3 linked regions of the Aquibium microcysteis genome follow. The protein of the gene in region 2 interacts with the protein of the main gene of each other region in a pairwise test. Links are inferred from orthologs where the notes say so. Each region holds a gene or a part of one and is shown on either strand. Other genes may lie near its edges. The genes, in order: IAI54_RS02725, ptsN and trkA.

Region 1 (6,304 bases), 4.2 Mb from region 2 along the record:
GCGTCGCCCGGCGCGGACACCCATGAGGTGGTGTCCAGCCGCTCGCTCAGATCAGGCGACCTCGTGCTGGTCGAGACCGGCGACATCGTGCCCGCCGACGGCGAGATCGTCGCGGGCATCGCCTCGGTCGACGAAAGCGCGATCACGGGCGAATCCGCCCCCGTCATCCGCGAGGCCGGCGGCGACCGCTCGGCGGTCACGGGCGGCACGCGGGTCGTGTCGGACCGGATCACGGTCCGCATCACCGCCCGGGCCGGCGAAAGCTTTCTCGACCGCATGATCGCGATGGTCGAGGGCGCGGAGCGCCAGAAGACGCCGAACGAGATCGCGCTCGACATCCTGCTCGCCGGCATGACGATCATCTTCCTTGTCGTGGTGGTGACGCTGCAGCCCTTCGTCATCCATTCCGGCGCCTTCGTGCCGGTGATCTTCCTCGTCGCCCTGCTCGTCACGCTGATCCCCACCACGATCGGCGGGCTGCTCTCGGCCATCGGCATCGCCGGCATGGACCGGCTGGTGAAGGCCAACGTCATCGCCAAGTCGGGCCGTGCGGTGGAGGCGGCCGGCGACGTCGACGTGCTGCTTCTCGACAAGACCGGCACCATCACCTTCGGCGCGCGCATGGCCGACGCCTTCGACACGCTGCCGGGCGTCGCGCCGCGGGCGATGGCCGAGGCCGCGCTGCTGTCCTCGCTCGCCGACGAGACGCCGGAGGGCCGCTCGATCGTCGACTTCGCCCGCAAGCTGCTCGGCGCCGCATCGGACGGAGAAGGCCGCGTCGCCGAGGCGATCCCCTTCTCGGCCAACACCCGCCTCTCGGGGGCGACGCTGCGCGACGGGTCGGCGCTGCGCAAGGGCGCGGCGGACTCCATCCTCGCCTGGTGCGGGACGACGGCCACCCCGGAACTGCGCAGCCTGGTCGAGGCGATCGCCCGGTCCGGCGGCACGCCGCTGCTCGTCGCCCGCGACCGCAAGGTGCTCGGCGTCGTCCACCTCAAGGACATCGTCAAGCCCGGCATCCGCGAGCGCTTCGCCGAGCTGCGCCGCATGGGCGTGCGCACGGTCATGGTCACGGGCGACAATCCGCTGACGGCTGCGGCGATTGCCGCCGAGGCCGGCGTCGACGACTTCCTCGCCGAGGCGACGCCCGAGCGCAAGCTGGAGCTGATCCGCAAGGAGCAGGCCGAAGGCAGGCTGGTGGCCATGTGCGGCGACGGCTCCAACGACGCGCCGGCGCTGGCGCAGGCCGATGTCGGCGTGGCCATGAACACGGGCACGCCGGCCGCCAGGGAGGCCGGCAACCTGATCGACCTCGATTCGGACCCGACGAAGCTCATCGAGATCGTGCTGGTCGGCAAGCAGCTGCTGATCTCCCGCGGCGCGCTCACCACCTTCTCGGTCGCCAACGACGTGGCGAAGTATTTCGCCATCCTGCCGGCGCTGTTCGTCACCGCCTATCCCGCGCTCGACGCGCTGAACGTCATGCGGCTCGGCAGCCCCGGCAGCGCCATCCTGTCGGCCGTCATCTTCAACGCGCTGGTCATCGTCGCGCTGATCCCGCTGGCGCTGCGCGGCGTCCGCTACCAGCCCGCCTCCGCGGCGAGCCTGCTGCGCCGGAACCTTCTCGTCTACGGTCTCGGCGGGCTCGTCGTTCCTTTCCTCGGCATCAAGGCGATCGACGTCATTGTCAACGCCGCCGGCATCGTATGAGGTGACGCCATGCTTTCCGAACTCAGACCCGCGCTGACCCTGCTCGCGCTCTTCACCGCCCTCACCGGCATCGCCTATCCGTTGGCCATGACCGGCGCCGCGCAGGCGCTGTTCCCCGCGCAGGCGAACGGCAGCCTCGTCGAACGCGACGGCCGGATCGTCGGCTCCGCGCTCGTCGGCCAGGCCTTTTCGGGTGACGCCTACGTCCACGGGCGCCCGTCGGCGGCCGGCGCCGGCTACGACGCGTCTGCGAGCGGCGGCAGCAATCTCGGACCGACCTCGAAGGCGCTGATCGACCGTGTCGCGGCCGATGCGCAGCGCATCGGTGCGGCGAACGGCGGCGGGCGCGTCCCGCTCGATCTCGTCACCGCCTCCGGCTCCGGCCTCGATCCGCACGTCTCCCCGGAGGCGGCGTTCTATCAGGTCCCGCGCGTCGCCGCCGCCCGCGGCGCCGACGTCGCGGCGGTCCGGGCGATCGTGGCCGCGCATGTCGAAGGCCGAACCCTCGGCCTCCTCGGCGAGCCGCGCGTCAACGTCCTGCGGCTGAACCTCGCGCTCGACGAGCGCTTCCCCGTTCGCGCGGCCGGCGGGTGACCATGGAGAGGGAAAGCCGCCCGCACCCGGAGGCCCTGCTCGCGGAAGCCGCCAAGGAGGGTCGCGGGCGGCTGAAGATCTTCCTCGGCGCCGCGCCGGGGGTCGGCAAGACCTACGCCATGCTGGAGGCGGCGCAGCGGCGACGGGCCGACGGCGTCGACGTGGTCGTCGGCGTGGTCGAGACGCATGGCCGCGCCGAGACCGAGCGGCTGACCTTCGGTCTCGACGTGCTGCCCCGCGCCCGCATCCCCTATGGCGGCCGGCTGCTGGCCGAGATGGACCTCGACGGCCTCCTGGCACGGCGGCCGGCGCTGGCCCTCGTCGACGAACTCGCCCACACCAACGTGCCGGGCAGCCGCCACGCCAAGCGCTGGCAGGACGTCGAGGAACTGCTCGCCGCCGGCATCGACGTCTATTCGACGCTCAACGTCCAGCACCTCGAGAGCCTCAACGACGTCGTCGCCCGTATCGCGCGGGTGAAGGTGCGAGAGACGGTGCCCGACAAGGTGCTCGAACTCGCCGAGGAGATCGAGCTCATCGACCTGCCGCCGGAGGAGCTGATCGAGCGGCTGCGCCAGGGCAAGGTCTACGTCCACGACCAGATCGCCCGCGCGGTCCAGAACTTCTTCTCCAAGGGCAACCTGACGGCGCTGCGCGAACTCGCCATGCGGGTTGCCGCCGACCGCGTCGACGCGCAGATGGCCGCACACATGCGCAGCCACGCCATTCCCGGCCCCTGGCCGACGCAGGACCGCGTGCTGGTCTGCGTCAACGAGGCGCCGGTCTCCAAGGCGCTGGTGCGGGCGGCCCGGCGCATGGCCGAGCGGTCGCGCACCGACTGGATCGCCGCCAGCGTCGCCACGCCGCGCTCCGAGCACCTGTCGGACGCCGCCAAGGATGCGATCGCCGAGACGCTGCGGCTGGCCGAATCGCTCGGCGCCGAGATCGCCACGATCAACGCCGAGAGCCACGTGGCCGACGAGATCCTGGCCTTCGCGCGCGCCCGCAACGTCTCGCGCATCGTCATCGGCCGGCCGCGGCCGCGGCTCCTCACCGCCTGGTTCACGCGCGAGACCGTCGCCGGTGAGATCATCCGCAAGGCCGCCGAATTCGAGGTGACGATCGTCTCGGCCGATCCGGCGCAGGCCGGCACGTCGCCGATCCGCGGCCCCTCGCTCCTCCCCGGGCGCGACTACGGCGCCTATCTGTGGGCGACCGGCGCGGTGGCGGCGGCCACCGTCGTCGCCGTCTTCGTCAACCGCGTCTTTCCGGTCGAGAGCCTGTCGCTGTTCTTCCTGGTCGCCGTGCTCGGCGTGGCCGCGCGCTTCGGGCTCTGGCCCTCGATCTACACCAGCGTGCTGGCGTTCCTCGGCTACAATTTCTTCCTCACCGAGCCCTTCTTCACCTTCGAGGTCGCCCACCAGGACCTCGTGCTGACGCTGTTCCTGTTCCTGGCGGTGGCGATCGTCACCGGCAACCTTGCCGCCCGCCTGCGCGACCAGGCGCGGGCGCAGCGCGCCATCGCCAGGCGGACAGGAAACCTGTTCGACTTCGCCCGCAAGGTGGCGAGCGTCGCCTCGCTCGACGACGTCGTCTGGGCAGCCGTCACCCATGTCGCCTCCACCATGCAGTGCTCCTCGCTGATCCTGATGCCCGACCGCGACGGCACGCTGTCGATCGCCGGTGGCATGCCGCCCGAGGACCATCTCGAGCCCAAGGACCGGGGCGCGGCCGAATGGGCCTGGTCGCGGCGCGAGCCGGCGGGATGGTCGTCGCCGACGCTGCCCACGGCGAACTGGCTGTTCCTGCCGATGAAGAGCGCTGAGGCGGTGCACGGCCTGCTCGGCGTCCGCTTCGGGACGCGCCAGTACATCACCACCGAGGAGCGGCGGCTGCTCGAATCGCTGGTCGATCAGGTCGGCATCGCCATCGAGCGCACCAGGCTCGCCGCCGACATGGAACAGTCGCGGCTGCTGGCCGAGACCGAGAGCCTGCGCGCTGCCCTCCTCTCCTCCGTCAGCCATGACCTGCGCACCCCGCTGGTCTCGATCATCGGCGCGGCGACGGCGCTGGTCGATTCGGGCGAGGCGCTCGGCCGGGAGGGGCGCAACGCGATGGCCGAGACGATCCGCGACGAGGGCGAGCGGCTGAACCGCTACGTCCAGAACCTGCTCGACATGACCCGGCTCGGCTACGGCGCGCTGAAGGTCTCGCGCGAGCCGGTCGACCTGCGCGAAGTCGTCGGCCGCGCGCTGCGGCGGCTGGCGCGCGACCTCGCCGGCCACCGCGTGGTGCGCGATCTCGACGCCGCGCTGCCCGACGTTCCGGGCGATGCCGTGCTCCTCGAACAGGTCGTGACCAACATCCTCGACAATGCCGCCAAATACGCCCCCGCGGGCACCGCCGTCACCGTCTCGGCGCGGCAGGCCGGCGGCGACGTCGTCCTGTCGATCGCCGACGAGGGACCCGGCATCCCCGAGGCCGACCGGGCGCATGTCTTCGACATGTTCTTCCGCGTGCGCGCCGGCGACGGGCAGCCCGGCGGCACGGGGCTCGGCCTCGCCATCGCCCGCGGCATCGTCGACGCGCATGGCGGCTCGATCCGCGCCGAGGCGGCCTCTCCGGGCGGTCGCGGCACGCGCATCATCATCGCCCTGCCGCTTGCGGCGGGCGCCGAGGGTAGGAAGCCATGAACACCGGCCGCATCCTGCTCGTCGAGGACGATCCCGGCATCCGCCGCTTCCTGCGGGTGGCACTGGAAGCGCAGGGGTTCACGCTGCAGGAGGCCGCGTCCGGCCGCGAGGGCATCGGCCTGGCCGCCACCGCGCAGCCCGATCTCGTCGTGCTCGACCTCGGCCTGCCGGACATGGACGGCAAGGCGGTGATCGCCAGCATCCGCGACTGGTCGCCGGTGCCGATCCTGATCCTGTCGGTGCGCCAGGCGGAGGAGGAGAAGGTCGCCGCGCTCGACGCCGGCGCCAACGACTACGTCGTCAAGCCGTTCGGAATCGGCGAGCTGCTGGCGCGCGTGCGGGCGCTGCTGCGCGCCGCGCGCGGCGGTGCGGCGCCGGTGCCCGAGATCGTGCTGCACGACCTGCATGTCGACCTCGCCCGCCACGCGGTGACGCTCGCGGGCGAACCCGTGAAGCTGACGCGCAAGGAGTTCGACCTCCTGGCGCTGCTGGCGCGCAATGCCGGCCGCATCGTCACGCACCGGCAGCTGCTCGCCGACGTCTGGGGGCCGGCGCACGAGCACGACCTGCAGTACCTGCGCGTCTTCGTCGGCCGGCTGCGCGCCAAGCTCGGCGACGACCCGGCCGCGCCGCGCTTCATCCTCAACGAGCCCGGCGTCGGCTACCGCTTCCTGGACTGAAGCCGCCGGCCGCAGCCCTCCCGCCGCCGTCCGGCCCGTGTCATACTGCCGTCGCGGACCCGCCCCACAGAGGCGGTCGAGCAAACCCACCGTCCGGAGCATGCCATGAACCGCCCGTCCTTCGTCGTCAGCCGCCGCCTCGTCCTGCAGGGCCTCGCCGCCTCGGCCGTCGCTGCCGCGCTTCCTGCCGTCGCGCGCGCCCAGGCGGGCGGCGATGCGGTGCTGTTCACCATCGCCGACCTGCATGCGCCCTATGCCCGCCTGCCCGCCCTGCTCGCGCGGCTGCGCGCCCTGCGCGCCGAAGCCGGGCGGCCGGCGGCGCTCCTGATCAACGGCGACGTCTTCGAGCGCGGCAACACGGTCTGCCTGAAGTCGAACGGGGCGGCCGACTGGGCCTTCCTCGAGGCGGTGGCGGCCGAGATGCCGGTGGTGCTCAACCTCGGCAACCACGAAACGGCCATCCTCGACGACATGGCGAGCTTCGTCGCCCGCGCCGACCGCGCCGGCGTGCAGGTGATCTCTAACCTCGTCGACAACCGCACCGGCCGCTTCTTCGCGCCCTTCGACGCCCGGCTCGGGCTCGGCGGCCTGGACGTCTCCGTTCTCGGTCTGGCGGCGACCAATCCC
Region 2 (5,880 bases):
GGCGCCCGGGGGCAAGGGCGCCAATCAGGCCCTTGCTGCGGCGCGCGCCGGAGCGTCCGTGCGGATGATCGGTGCGGTGGGCACCGATCCCTTCGCGTCGGAAGCGCTGGCCCTGCTTGCGGCCGGCGGCATCGACCTCTCCGGAGTGAAGAGCGCGGCCGAGCCGACCGGCGTAGCGCTGATCCTGGTCGGCGCCGACGGCGAAAACATGATCGCGGTGGCGCCTGGCGCCAACAATGCCGTGACGCCTGACGACGTCGCGGGCACCGAATTTGCGGAGGGCGATGTTCTGCTGCTTCAGCACGAAATCCCGCTGGAGACGGTGACGGCAGCGCTGGACGCGGCGCGGGCTGCAGGCGCGCTCTCGGTGCTCAACATCGCTCCCTTCGCGGCGGAAGCCGTCGGGTTCGTCGGCAAGGCCGACGTGATCGTGGCAAACGAGACCGAGTTCGACATGTGCGCAGCCGCCATGTCGCTCGCCGGGGCCGACCGGGCAGGCCGGATGCGCAGCTTCGTCGGAAGGACGGGCCGGGCGATCGTCGTGACGCTCGGTGCGGAAGGAGTGCTGGCCGCCACCGTCGTCGGAGACCTCGCGGTTCCGACGATTCCCGTAAAACCGGTCGATACGGTGGGCGCGGGCGACACCTTCTGCGGCTATCTCGGCGCGGGCCTGGCGCAAGGGCTGCCGCTGGAGACGGCCCTGGGCCGGGCCGCAGCGGCGGGAGCGCTCGCCTGCCTGCGGCATGGAGCACAGCCGGCAATCCCCCTGCGCGCAGACGTGGAGGATGCTGTGGCGAAGGCAGGCAGCTGAAGCTGTCCGCCCCGGTCGCCTCACAGTCGACCCGATCGCCTCAGAGGCGACCCAGACGCTCCGTCAAGAGCGCGAAGAAGCCGTCGGAATCGATGTCGCGCATCACCATCGCGTTCTTCGGCCTGTCCGTCACGCCCCACCAGTCGATCACGGTCATTCCCATGGTGACCTCGGAAGAGGTCTCGATGGCAACGTTGCAAAGCCTGCCCCGGAAGAGTTCCGGCCTCAGGAGATAGGCGATCACGCAGGGGTCATGCAGCGGTCCACCGTCGCTTCCGTACTTTTCCTCGTCGAATCGCTCGAAGAATTCCAGCATCTCGGCCGTGGCGATACCCACCCTGCTACCGAGTTCACGGAAAGCGGCGACGCGGCTCGCCGTCGTCAGCGCCTTGTGCGTCACGTCGAGCGGCATCATCACGATCGGAACGCCGGAAGAGAACACGATCTCGGCAGCATGCGGATCAACGTAGATGTTGAACTCGGCCGCCGGCGTGACGTTGCCGCCCTCGAAGAAGCCTCCGCCCATCAGCACGATCTCGCGGATGCGGCCAGCGATTGCGGGCGCGCGGTTGAGCGCTTCGGCGATGTTGGTCAGCGGGCCGAGCGGACACAGCGTCACCGTCCCCGGTTCCTCGGCCATCAGAGTATCGACGATGAAGTCGACCGCGTGCTTCTGCTGCAGCGGCATCGTCGGTTCGGGCAGTTGCGGACCGTCGAGCCCGGTACGGCCATGCACGTGCTCGGCCGTCACGAGGCGCCGCACCAGCGGACGGACCGCCCCTGCATGGACACGGACGTCATGGCGGCCGGCGAGTTCGCAGATCATACGTGCATTCTTCTGGGTGAGCGCGAGCGGTACGTTGCCGGCGACCGCCGTGATCCCCATCACTTCGAGCTCGGGACTGGCGAGCGCGAGCAGGATGGCGACCGCGTCATCCTGGCCCGGGTCCGTGTCGATGATGATCCTGCGACCCGCGTCCATCCGCAACTCCCTGCACTCACTTGAACTTCATGAGGTTGCGGACCATATCAGCAGCACGCGCCGGAACGCCACCCGGGTTCCAGCGCTTTCCACGTCGCTCTTTAGAGGACATGAGACCCATGACGCGCCTGACGCCCTTCTCGAATCCGCTGCTTCTCGGGTTCGACACCATGGAGAAGACGCTCGAACGCGTGTCGAAATCCGGAGACGGATATCCGCCGTACAATATCGAGCGGCTGAAGCCGGCCGGGTGCGGCAGCGAGCGGCTCCGCATCACGCTGGCGGTGGCGGGTTTCACGGACGACGATCTCGACGTCACGACCGAAGAGAACCAGCTTGTCATCCGCGGCAAGCAGAGCGAAGACGCTGAACGGGACTACCTGCACCGCGGGATCGCAGCGCGGCAGTTCCAAAGGGTCTTCGTACTTGCGGATGGCATGCGGGTCGTCGGCGCGGAATTGAAGAACGGGCTCCTGTCAGTGGATCTGGACCGTCCCCAGCCGGAAAAGCTGGTACGGAAAATAAACATCTCGGTGAAAGACTGATCGGAACCCATGGCTCGAACGCGGGTTGGCCTGAGCCAGGCAGCCCTCGGCAAGGAGGCTAAGATGACTGACGATCCTCACATTCTGACGATGACCGCCGACCAGTTCGCCCATCTCGGCGAGGGCGCGCTCGCCTACCTGCGCAAGGTGAAGAGCGAAGATCTGACGGGACGTTTCCCCGGCATGCCGGCGATCGCTCCGGGTCTCGAGCTATGGGCCCTGTTTGCGGCCAATGGCCGCCCCATCCTCCTGACGGATGAACGCGACAGCGCCATCGGCGCAGCGATGCAGAACCAGTTGACCCCCGTCAGCATTCACTGACGCGCGCCGACGGCGCACGCCGTCTCAGGCAGCATGCGACGCCGGTGCCGTGGCCAGGAACGTGTAGATGGCCGCGGCATCGCGCGTCCCGCGTATCTTGGCCACCGTTTCGGAATCCCGCAGCACGCGCGCGATTCGCGACAGCGCCTTGAGGTGATCGGCCCCGGCGCCTTCCGGGGCCAGCAGCAGGAACACGAGGTCCACGGGCTGGTCGTCGAGAGATTCGAACTCGACGGGATGATCCAGTCGGGCGAAGACGCCGGTGATGGCCTTGATTCCCGGCAGCTTGCCATGCGGAATGGCGATGCCATTGCCCACGCCGGTCGATCCCAGGCGTTCGCGCTGGAGGATCGTGTCGAATATCTCACGCTCCGGAAGGCCGGTGACGGCGCTCGCCTTTTCGGCGAGAAGCTGAAGGAGTTGCTTCTTCGAATTCGCCTTCAAGGCCGGCATGATGGCCGGTACCTCGATAAGATCGCTGAGATCCATGCTTGTTCGCGTCCCCTGGTTGTTCCCGGCGGAGTGTCGATCCCGAGCGGCAAGATCTGCGGACGGAGCCTCAGGCTCCGTCAGCTGCCACCGCGGACGGATCGATCCACCCGATGTTACCGTCGGAGCGACGATAGACGATGTTGACCTTCCCCGTGCCCGCATTGCGGAACACCTGTACGGGGCTCTCCTTCGTATCGAGTTCGATCACGGCACCGGCGACGCTCATGGTCTTGAGCGTCAGCGAGGTCTCGGCCACGATGGCCGGCGCATAGTCCTCCGGCACCTCCTCGTCTTCTTCGGCAGCGGGAGCCATGACCCTGTAGGGGACGTCGGTCCAGACCGCGTCCGCGGGCGATACCGACTGGTGCGACTTGAGCCGGCGCTTGTAGCGACGCAGCCGCTTCTCGATTCGTTCGGCCGCAGCATCGAATGCCAGCTGCGGATCCATCGCACGCCCTTCGGCCTGAAGTTCCATCCCCGTGTCGAGGTGGATGCGGCAGTCCGCGGAGTAGCGCGCGCCGGCCTTCTCGACCGTGACGTGTCCGGAAAAACCACCGTCGAAATACTTCGAGACGGCTTCCTCGATGCGTTGATCGATCCGGGTGCGGAACGATTCACCCATCTCCATCTGCTTACCGGAAATTCGCAGGCCCATCTGAAAACTGACCCTTTCTTGCTCGGATGACTCCGCTTCCGAGTTTATACCCGCCATCGTCGCGCACAAGGTTGCGCATCTGGTGATACCGAGGTTTCGGCGCGGGTTCAGGACACGGGACAGTGACGCGAGCGGATGCGCCACCCCCTTGGGTGCGCGGCTTCTAGGGATTTGCCCCGCCTTTGTCAACGCGCCCATATCCAACGCCCCGCTGCCGAGGAGCAAGGCCGGCACTCAGGCCTCCATTCCCGCCATCGCCCGCTTCTCGCGCCGACGCTGAACCGACGAGGGAATGTTCATGCCTTCCCGATACTTGGCCACCGTGCGCCGGGCGATCTCCACACCATCCTTGCGCAGGATGTCGACGATGGCGTCGTCGGACAGCACGTTGGACGCATCTTCCTCGTCGATCATCTGGCGGATGCGATGGCGCACCGCCTGAGCGGAATGCGCATCGCCCCCCTCGGCGGAAGCGATCGACGCCGTGAAGAAGAAGCGCAGCTCGTAAACGCCGCGCGGCGTCTGCATGTATTTGTTGGCCGTGACGCGGCTTACGGTCGATTCGTGCATCTGGATCGCATCGGCCACGGTCTTGAGGTTCAGCGGTCTCAAATGCCGGATGCCATGGACGAGAAAACCGTCCTGCTGGCGCACGATCTCGGACGTGACCTTGAGGATGGTCCGCGCCCGCTGATCGAGGCTGCGGGTCAGCCAGTTGGCGCTCTGCATGCAGTCGGAGAGGAAATCGCGTTCAGCCGGGCTCCTGGTGTGCGAACTGACATGCGCGAAGTAGGCCTGATCGACGAGAACGCGTGGCAGCGTGTCCGGATTGAGCTCGACGGTCCAGCTCCCGTCCGGTGCCGGCTTCACCACGACGTCCGGAACAACGGTCTCGGCGATGCTGGATTCGAAGCCGGCGCCGGGTTTGGGGTCGAGGGCGCGGATCTCGCCAAGCATGTCGACGAGGTCGCTTTCGTCCACCCGGCAGATACGGCGCAATGCAGCGAAATCGCGCTTCGCCAGGAGGTCGAGATGGGCGATCAGTGCGGCCATGGCGGGATCGTAGCGATCACGGCGACGAAGCTGCAACGCCAAGCACTCGCGCAGGTCACGAGCGAAGATTCCGGCGGGATCGAAGCCCTGGCAGGTCTCCAGCACCGCATCGACCGCATCACGGTCGACACCGAGCCTCGAAGCGATCTCGCAGAGATCGCCGCGCATGTAGCCGGTGTCGTCGAGCGCGTCGGCGAGTTCGCGCGCGATGAGAGCGTCCGTTCTGCGCTGAAAGGCGAAGGCGATCTGCTCGTCGACCATGTCGCGCAGCGTAACGGCGGCGGCGGCCATATCCTCGAAATCGATCGAGCCATCCCCCATGCCACCTGCCGCCGACTTCCATGTCAGCGACAAGTCGGGTCCCAATCGGTCCTGCGTGCCCGGATCGTCGGGGAAGACGTTTTCCAGCGAGGTATCGAGCCGGGCGGCGAGGGTTTCGGAAGAGGCGTCGAGGCCGGATTCAAACCAGTCGGTCTCGCCCTCAGCGTCGTGCGGCGCCTCGGGCCGGTCGCCCTCGATCGCGTCATTCACCGCGTCCTGGCGCTCGAGCAGCGGGTTTCGCTCGATCTCTTCGTCCACGAACCGCTCGAGTTCGGTATGCGTGAACTGCAGCAACCGGATCGACTGCATCAGCTGCGGCGTCATGACGAGCGCCTGCGACTGTCGAAGCTGCAACTTCGCCGAGAGCGCCATGCCTGCTACCCCGTACCTCCGCAGACGGCCCGCCGGACCGCGTCCCCCACCGCGCCAAAAAACTGGCGCGGCTTTTGCTTGTCAAGCGAAACCTAGCGCAATAGGCTTTCGAAACCGTTCCAGGGACGGACAAACACCCGAAACCGGGCGCCGATCAGAGCGTAAACCCCTCGCCGAGGTAGAGCCGCCGGACATCGGGGTTCTCGACGATTTCGGCAGCAGGCCCGTGGGTGAGGACCTGGCCGGCGTGCAGGATGTAGGCGCGGTCGATCAGCCCGAGCGTCTCGCGCACGTTGTGGTCGGTGATCAGCACGCCGATGCCGCGCGC
Region 3 (6,023 bases), 3.5 Mb from region 2 along the record:
GTCAGCGCCGGCATCGTCGGCGTCGACGCCGACGGCGCGATCACCATCGTCAACCGCTCGGCCGAGACGATGCTGTCGATCGACGCGCACCAGTCGGAGGGCCAGACGCTTTCGGCGGTGCTGCCGCATTTCGGCCGCGTCTTCGAGATCGCGCGTTCGTCGGACCGCCCCGTCTACCGCGAGCAGGTGGTTTTCACGCGCCGCGGCGTGGAACGCACCTTCAACGTGCAGGTGACGATCGAGGAGGGGAAGGGCGAAGCCGAGCTGCCGTCCTACGTGGTGACGATCGACGACATCACCGATCTGGTGCAGGCGCAGCGCTCCTCGGCCTGGGCGGACGTCGCCCGCCGCATCGCCCACGAGATCAAGAACCCGCTGACGCCGATCCAGCTCTCGGCCGAGCGCATCCGCCGCCGCTACGGCAAGGTGATCACCGAGGATCGCGAGGTCTTCGACCAGTGCACGGACACCATCATCCGCCAGGTCGGCGACATCGGCCGCATGGTCGACGAGTTCTCCGCCTTCGCGCGCATGCCCAAGCCGACGCTGGAAGTGATGGACCTGCGCGAGGCGCTGCGCGAGGCCTCGTTCCTCGTCGAGGTCTCGAAGGCCGAGATCGAGTTCCGCCGCGACTTCGGGGCCACGCCGCTCAAGGGACGCTTCGACAGCCGGCTGATGAGCCAGGCCTTCGGCAACCTGATCAAGAATGCCGCCGAGGCGATCGAATCGGCCGAACGGACGGACGACGTCCGCGGCGTGATCGAGATCGAGGCGCATTGCGACGGCGGCTGGATCAGCGTCGACATCAAGGACAACGGCAAGGGCCTGCCGGCGGAGAACCGGCAGCGGCTGCTCGAGCCCTACATGACAACCCGTGCCAAGGGCACGGGCCTCGGCCTCGCCATCGTCAAGAAAATCGTCGAGGAGCATGGCGGCCGCATCGAGCTTCACGACGCGCCGCCCGACTTCTACGGTGGCCGCGGTGCGATGATCCGCGTCGTCCTGCCCTCGACGGCGGCGGAGGACGTGTCTGCAGGCGCGGAAGCCACGAAACAAGAAAAGCAAGAAGAGCAGGTGAACCATGGCGTCTGACATTCTCGTCGTCGACGATGAGGAGGACATCCGCGAACTCGTCGCCGGCATCCTGAGCGACGAGGGCCACGAGACCCGCACGGCCTTCGACAGCGACAGCGCGCTGGCGGCGATCGCCGACCGGGTGCCGCGGCTGATCCTGCTCGACATCTGGCTGCAGGGTTCGCGCATGGACGGCCTGGCGCTGCTGGACGAGATCAAGACCATCCACCCGCACGTTCCGGTGGTGATGATCTCGGGTCACGGCACCATCGAGACCGCCGTATCGGCGATCCGGCGCGGCGCCTACGACTTCATCGAGAAGCCGTTCAAGGCCGACCGGCTGCTCCTGATCTGCGAGCGGGCGCTGGAGATCTCCAAGCTGAAGCGCGAGGTGACGGAGCTGAAGAAGCGCACCGCCGACACCTTCGACCTGATCGGCAATTCCGCGGCGATGAACCACCTGCGCCAGGCCATCGAGCGCATCGCGCCGACAAACAGCCGGGTGATGATCATCGGTCCGTCCGGCTCGGGCAAGGAATCGGCGGCGCGCGCCATCCATGCGGTCTCGGCGCGCCGGGACGGGCCCTTCGTGTCGATCAACGCGGCCTCGATCACGCCCGACCGGATGGAGATCGAGCTGTTCGGGACCGAACCCAACGGCGCGGAGCGCAAGGTCGGGGCGCTGGAGGAGGCCCATCGCGGCACGCTCTATCTCGACGAGGTGGCCGACATGCCGCGCGAGACGCAGAACAAGATCATGCGCGTGCTCGTCGACCAGCAGTTCGAGCGGGTGGGCGGCGCCAAGCGCGTGAAGGTGGACGTGCGGATCATCTCGTCCACGGCCCAGAACCTCGAGGCGATGATCGCCGAGGGCCGGTTCCGCGAGGACCTCTACCACCGGCTGGCCGTGGTGCCGGTGCTGGTGCCGCCGCTGTCGGAGCGGCGCGAGGACATTCCCTACCTCGTCGACCACTTCATGAAGCAGATCGTGCGCCAGTCGGGCATCAGGAACCGGCGCATCGGCGACGACGTGCTGGCGGTGCTGCAGGCGCACAACTGGCCGGGCAACGTGCGCCAGCTTCGCAACAACGTCGAGCGGCTGATGATTCTGTCGCGCGGCGACGACGTCGATTCGCCGATCACCGCCGACCTCCTGCCGGCCGAGATCGGCGACGTGATGCCGCGCGCGCCGAGCCAGTCCGACCAGCACATCATGGCGCTGCCGCTGCGGGAGGCGCGCGAGCTCTTCGAGAAGGAATATCTGATCGCCCAGATCAATCGCTTCGGCGGCAACATCTCGCGCACGGCCGAGTTCATTGGTATGGAACGATCCGCCCTGCACAGGAAGCTGAAATCGCTCGGCGTGTAGCGGCGGCGGATCGGAGTCCATCATGCGCGTGATCATCTGTGGCGCCGGCCAGGTCGGCTACGGCATCGCCGAGCGGCTGGCGGCGGAACAGAACGACGTCTCCGTCATCGACACGTCGCCGGAACTGATCCGCACCATCCGCGACCAGCTCGACGTGCGCGGCTTCGTCGGCCACGGCGCCCATCCCGACGTGCTGGAACTCGCCGGCGCGCAGCAGGCGGACATGTTCATCGCCGTCACCCTCTATGACGAGGTGAACATGACGGCCTGCCAGGTGGCGCATTCGCTGTTCAACATCCCCACCAAGATCGCCCGCATCCGCGCCCAGTCCTACCTCCAGCCGCACTACCAGAACCTGTTCTCGCGCGAGAACCTGCCGATCGACGTGGTCATCTCGCCCGAGATCGAGGTGGGCGAGATGGTGCTGCGCCGCATCGCCATCCCGGGCGCCACCGACGTGGTGCGATTCGCCGACGACAAGGTGGCGATGGTGGCGATCGAGTGCCTGGAGGAATGCCCGGTCATCAACACGCCGCTGTCGCAGCTCTCCGACCTGTTCCCGGACCTGCCCTCGACGGTGGTCGGCGTGTGGCGCAACAACCGCCTGTTCATTCCCCATTCGGCCGACCAGCTCGTGGCCGGCGATCTCGCCTATGTCGTAACGACCAAGGACCAGGTGCGCCGCACGCTGGGCCTGTTCGGCCACGAGGAGACCGAGGCGCTGCGCATCGTCATCGGCGGCGGCGGCAACATCGGGCTCTACGTCGCCAAGGCGCTGGAGGCGCGCCAGTCGCGCACCAAGGTGAAGATCATCGAGGACACGCGCGAGCGTGCCATCGCCATCGCCGACAAGCTGCGCCGCACGGTGGTGCTGCATGGCAGCGCGCTCGACCAGAAGCTGCTGCTGGAGGCCGACATCCAGGACGCCGACCTGATGGTGGCGCTGACCAACAACGACCAGGTGAACATCCTGTCGAGCGTCATGGCCAAGCGGCTCGGCTGCAAGTCGAACCTGGCGCTGATCAACAACCCGACCTATCACGACTTCACCCGCACGCTCGGCATCGACGCCCACGTCAACCCGCGCTCGGTGACGATCAGCCGCGTGCTGCAGCACGTGCGCCGCGGCCGCATCCGCGCCGTCCACAGCGTCCAGCGCGGCACGGCCGAGATCATCGAGGCCGAGGCGCTGGAGACCTCGCCGCTGGTCGGTTCGCCGCTGCGCGACCTGAACCTGCCCGACGGCATGCGGCTCGGCATGATCTATCGCGACGGCACCGCCATCAAGCCGAGCGGCGCCACGCTGATCCGCCCGAAGGACCGCGTCATCATCTTCGCCATGGACACGGCCGTGCGCCAGGTGGAGCAGATGTTCCGGGTCAGTCTCGAATTCTTCTGATCAACCCGGCCGGCCTGCGCCAGCGCTCCGGCCAGACAGCCTGCGGGGAACCCATGCCGCGTATCACCTATGTCAACGGCCGCTACCTGCGCCACGCCGATGCCTTCGTGCACGTCGAGGACCGCGGCTACCAGTTCGCCGACGGCGTCTACGAGGTCTGCGAGGTGAAGCGGGGCTACGTCGTCGACATGACGCGCCATCTCGACCGTCTCGACCGTTCGCTGCGCGAACTGTCGATGGCCTGGCCCATGCACCGCCGCGCGCTCGAACTGGTGATCCGCGAGGTGGTGCGTCGCAACGGCGTGCACGACGGTCTGGTCTATCTGCAGGTGACGCGCGGGGTGGCGCCGCGCGATTTCCTGTTCCCGCAGGCGGTGGCGCCCGCGCTGGTGGTGACGGCGCGCAAGGCCGATCCGGCCCGGGCCGAGAAGCGCGCGGAAACCGGCATCAAGGTGATCACCGTGCCCGAGACCCGCTGGGACCGCGTCGACATCAAGACCGTCGGCCTCCTGCCCAACGTGCTGGCCAAGGAGGCGGCCCGCGCGGCGGGCGCGCAGGAGGCCTGGTTCGTCGACGCCGACGGCACGGTGAAGGAGGGCGGGTCCTCCAACGCCTGGATCGTGACGGCCGACGGTCGCCTCGTCACGCGGCCGGCAGAGCACGGCATCCTGCGCGGCATCACCCGCACGACGATGTTCGAGGTGGCGGCCGCGCTCGGCCTGACCATCGAGGAACGCGGCTTCACGGTGGCCGAGGCGAAGGCCGCACGCGAGGCCTTCATCAGCTCGGCCACGACGATCGCCATGCCCGTGGTGGAGATCGACGGCGCGCCTATCGCCAACAGTCATCCGGGCAGCGTCGTGCTTTCCTTGCGCGGCGCTTTTTTTGACATTGCGGAAAAATGCCAAGCCTGATAACCGCTTCTGACTAGGGGAATGTTGCGCACGAAAGCGCGCACATGTTCCGGAGGCGGGTCATTTCCGTGCGCTTGGATCGCGCGTCGTTGTTTGGGCGCCGTCGTGCACGGTTTCGGGGAACGGCGGAAGACAAGAAAAATGGCGGAACGATCGCAGAACCTTCAGGACCTGTTTCTCAACTCGGTCCGGAAGAGCAAGAACCCTCTCACGATATTTCTGATCAACGGCGTCAAGCTGACGGGAGTTGTCACGTCCTTCGACAATTTCTGCGTCCTTTTGCGCCGCGACGGGCATTCGCAGCTCGTCTACAAGCACGCCATCTCCACCATCATGCCGAGCCAGCCGGTTCAGATGTTCGATGGTGAGGATGCCGGCCGGGATAATTGATTGGACGCAACGAGCCCGGGCGGGCGCCAGCAGGGGGCGAAGGATCGGCAGGCCGACGGCCAGCCGCAGCCCGTCGCCACGCGCGCCGTCATCATCGTTCCGGTCCTGCCGCGCTTCCACCGCGACGATGACGAGAACACCGGCCGGCCGCGTCTGACGCGGTCGCCGGAGGCTCGTCACGACGAGGCGGTCGGGCTTGCGCGTGCCATCGACCTCCAGCCCGTCCATACCGAGATCGTCACCGTCAACGATCCGCGTCCCGCGACGCTGATCGGCACCGGCAAGATCGAGGAACTGGCCGAGAGGATCAAGGAGACGGGCGCCGCGCTGGTCGTCGTCGACCATCCGCTGACGCCGGTGCAGCAGCGCAATCTCGAGAAGGGCCTGAACGCCAAGGTGCTCGACCGCACCGGCATCATCCTGGAGATCTTCGGCGAACGCGCCCGCACCAAGGAAGGCACGCTGCAGGTCGAACTGGCGCATCTGAATTACCAGAAGGGCCGGCTGGTGCGCAGCTGGACCCATCTCGAGCGGCAGCGCGGCGGCGCGGGCTTCCTCGGCGGCCCCGGCGAGACGCAGATCGAGGCCGACCGGCGCATCCTGCAGGACAAGATCACCAAGCTGAAGCGCGAACTGGAGACGGTGAAGCGCACCCGCGAACTGCATCGCGCCAAGCGCAAGAAGGTGCCGTTTCCGGTGGTGGCGATCGTCGGCTACACCAATGCCGGCAAGTCGACCCTGTTCAACCGGCTGACCGGCGCGGACGTGCTGGCGGAAAACATGCTGTTCGCCACGCTCGACCCGACGCTGCGCCGGGTGAAGCTGCCACACGGCACCATCGTCATCCTGTCCGACACGGTGGGCTTCATCTCCGACC

The links.
Region 1: the proteins of ptsN (region 2) and IAI54_RS02725 interact in binary tests that used the Escherichia coli proteins (3 or more experiments, as listed by UniProt). The link is inferred for Aquibium microcysteis from one-to-one orthologs.
Region 3: the proteins of ptsN (region 2) and trkA interact in binary tests that used the Escherichia coli proteins (3 or more experiments, as listed by UniProt). The link is inferred for Aquibium microcysteis from one-to-one orthologs.

Annotation. Positions count from the first base shown.
Region 1 is NZ_CP061080.1:591,720-598,023, reverse strand. The notes cover bases 1,918-5,197. They hold IAI54_RS02725 (sensor histidine kinase), read left to right. Parts: upstream 1,918-2,306; coding sequence 2,307-4,997; downstream 4,998-5,197. Other genes in these bases: IAI54_RS02720 (response regulator), read left to right, coding at 4,994-5,197; kdpC (potassium-transporting ATPase subunit KdpC), read left to right, coding at 1,918-2,304. In the rest of the region: potassium-transporting ATPase subunit KdpB, read left to right, coding at 1-1,710; more of kdpC, read left to right, coding at 1,720-1,917; more of IAI54_RS02720, read left to right, coding at 5,198-5,677; IAI54_RS02715 (metallophosphoesterase), read left to right, coding at 5,783-6,304. UniProt on the Escherichia coli protein: Member of the two-component regulatory system KdpD/KdpE involved in the regulation of the kdp operon. KdpD may function as a membrane-associated protein kinase that phosphorylates KdpE in response to environmental signals.
Region 2 is NZ_CP061080.1:4,833,158-4,839,037, reverse strand. The notes cover bases 1,417-4,272. They hold ptsN (PTS IIA-like nitrogen regulatory protein PtsN), read right to left. Parts: upstream 3,149-4,272; coding sequence 2,684-3,148; downstream 1,417-2,683. Other genes in these bases: rpoN (RNA polymerase factor sigma-54), read right to left, coding at 4,041-4,272; hpf (ribosome hibernation-promoting factor, HPF/YfiA family), read right to left, coding at 3,219-3,806; IAI54_RS22795 (BQ00720 family protein), read left to right, coding at 2,402-2,659; IAI54_RS22800 (Hsp20 family protein), read left to right, coding at 1,913-2,338; IAI54_RS22805 (nucleoside hydrolase), read right to left, coding at 1,417-1,793. Outside these bases: IAI54_RS22810 (ribokinase), read left to right, coding at 1-811; more of IAI54_RS22805, read right to left, coding at 852-1,416; more of rpoN, read right to left, coding at 4,273-5,552; lptB (LPS export ABC transporter ATP-binding protein), read right to left, coding at 5,707-5,880. UniProt on the Escherichia coli protein: Seems to have a role in regulating nitrogen assimilation.
Region 3 is NZ_CP061080.1:1,363,609-1,369,631, forward strand. Bases 1,655-4,653 are described here. They hold trkA (Trk system potassium transporter TrkA), read left to right. Parts: upstream 1,655-2,465; coding sequence 2,466-3,842; downstream 3,843-4,653. Other genes in these bases: ntrX (nitrogen assimilation response regulator NtrX), read left to right, coding at 1,655-2,443; IAI54_RS06265 (D-amino-acid transaminase), read left to right, coding at 3,896-4,653. In the rest of the region: IAI54_RS06250 (sensor histidine kinase NtrY-like), read left to right, coding at 1-1,092; more of ntrX, read left to right, coding at 1,082-1,654; more of IAI54_RS06265, read left to right, coding at 4,654-4,756; RNA chaperone Hfq, read left to right, coding at 4,898-5,146; GTPase HflX, read left to right, coding at 5,237-6,023. UniProt on the Escherichia coli protein: Part of the constitutive potassium transport systems TrkG and TrkH. May regulate the transport activity of TrkG and TrkH systems. Binds to NAD(+) and NADH.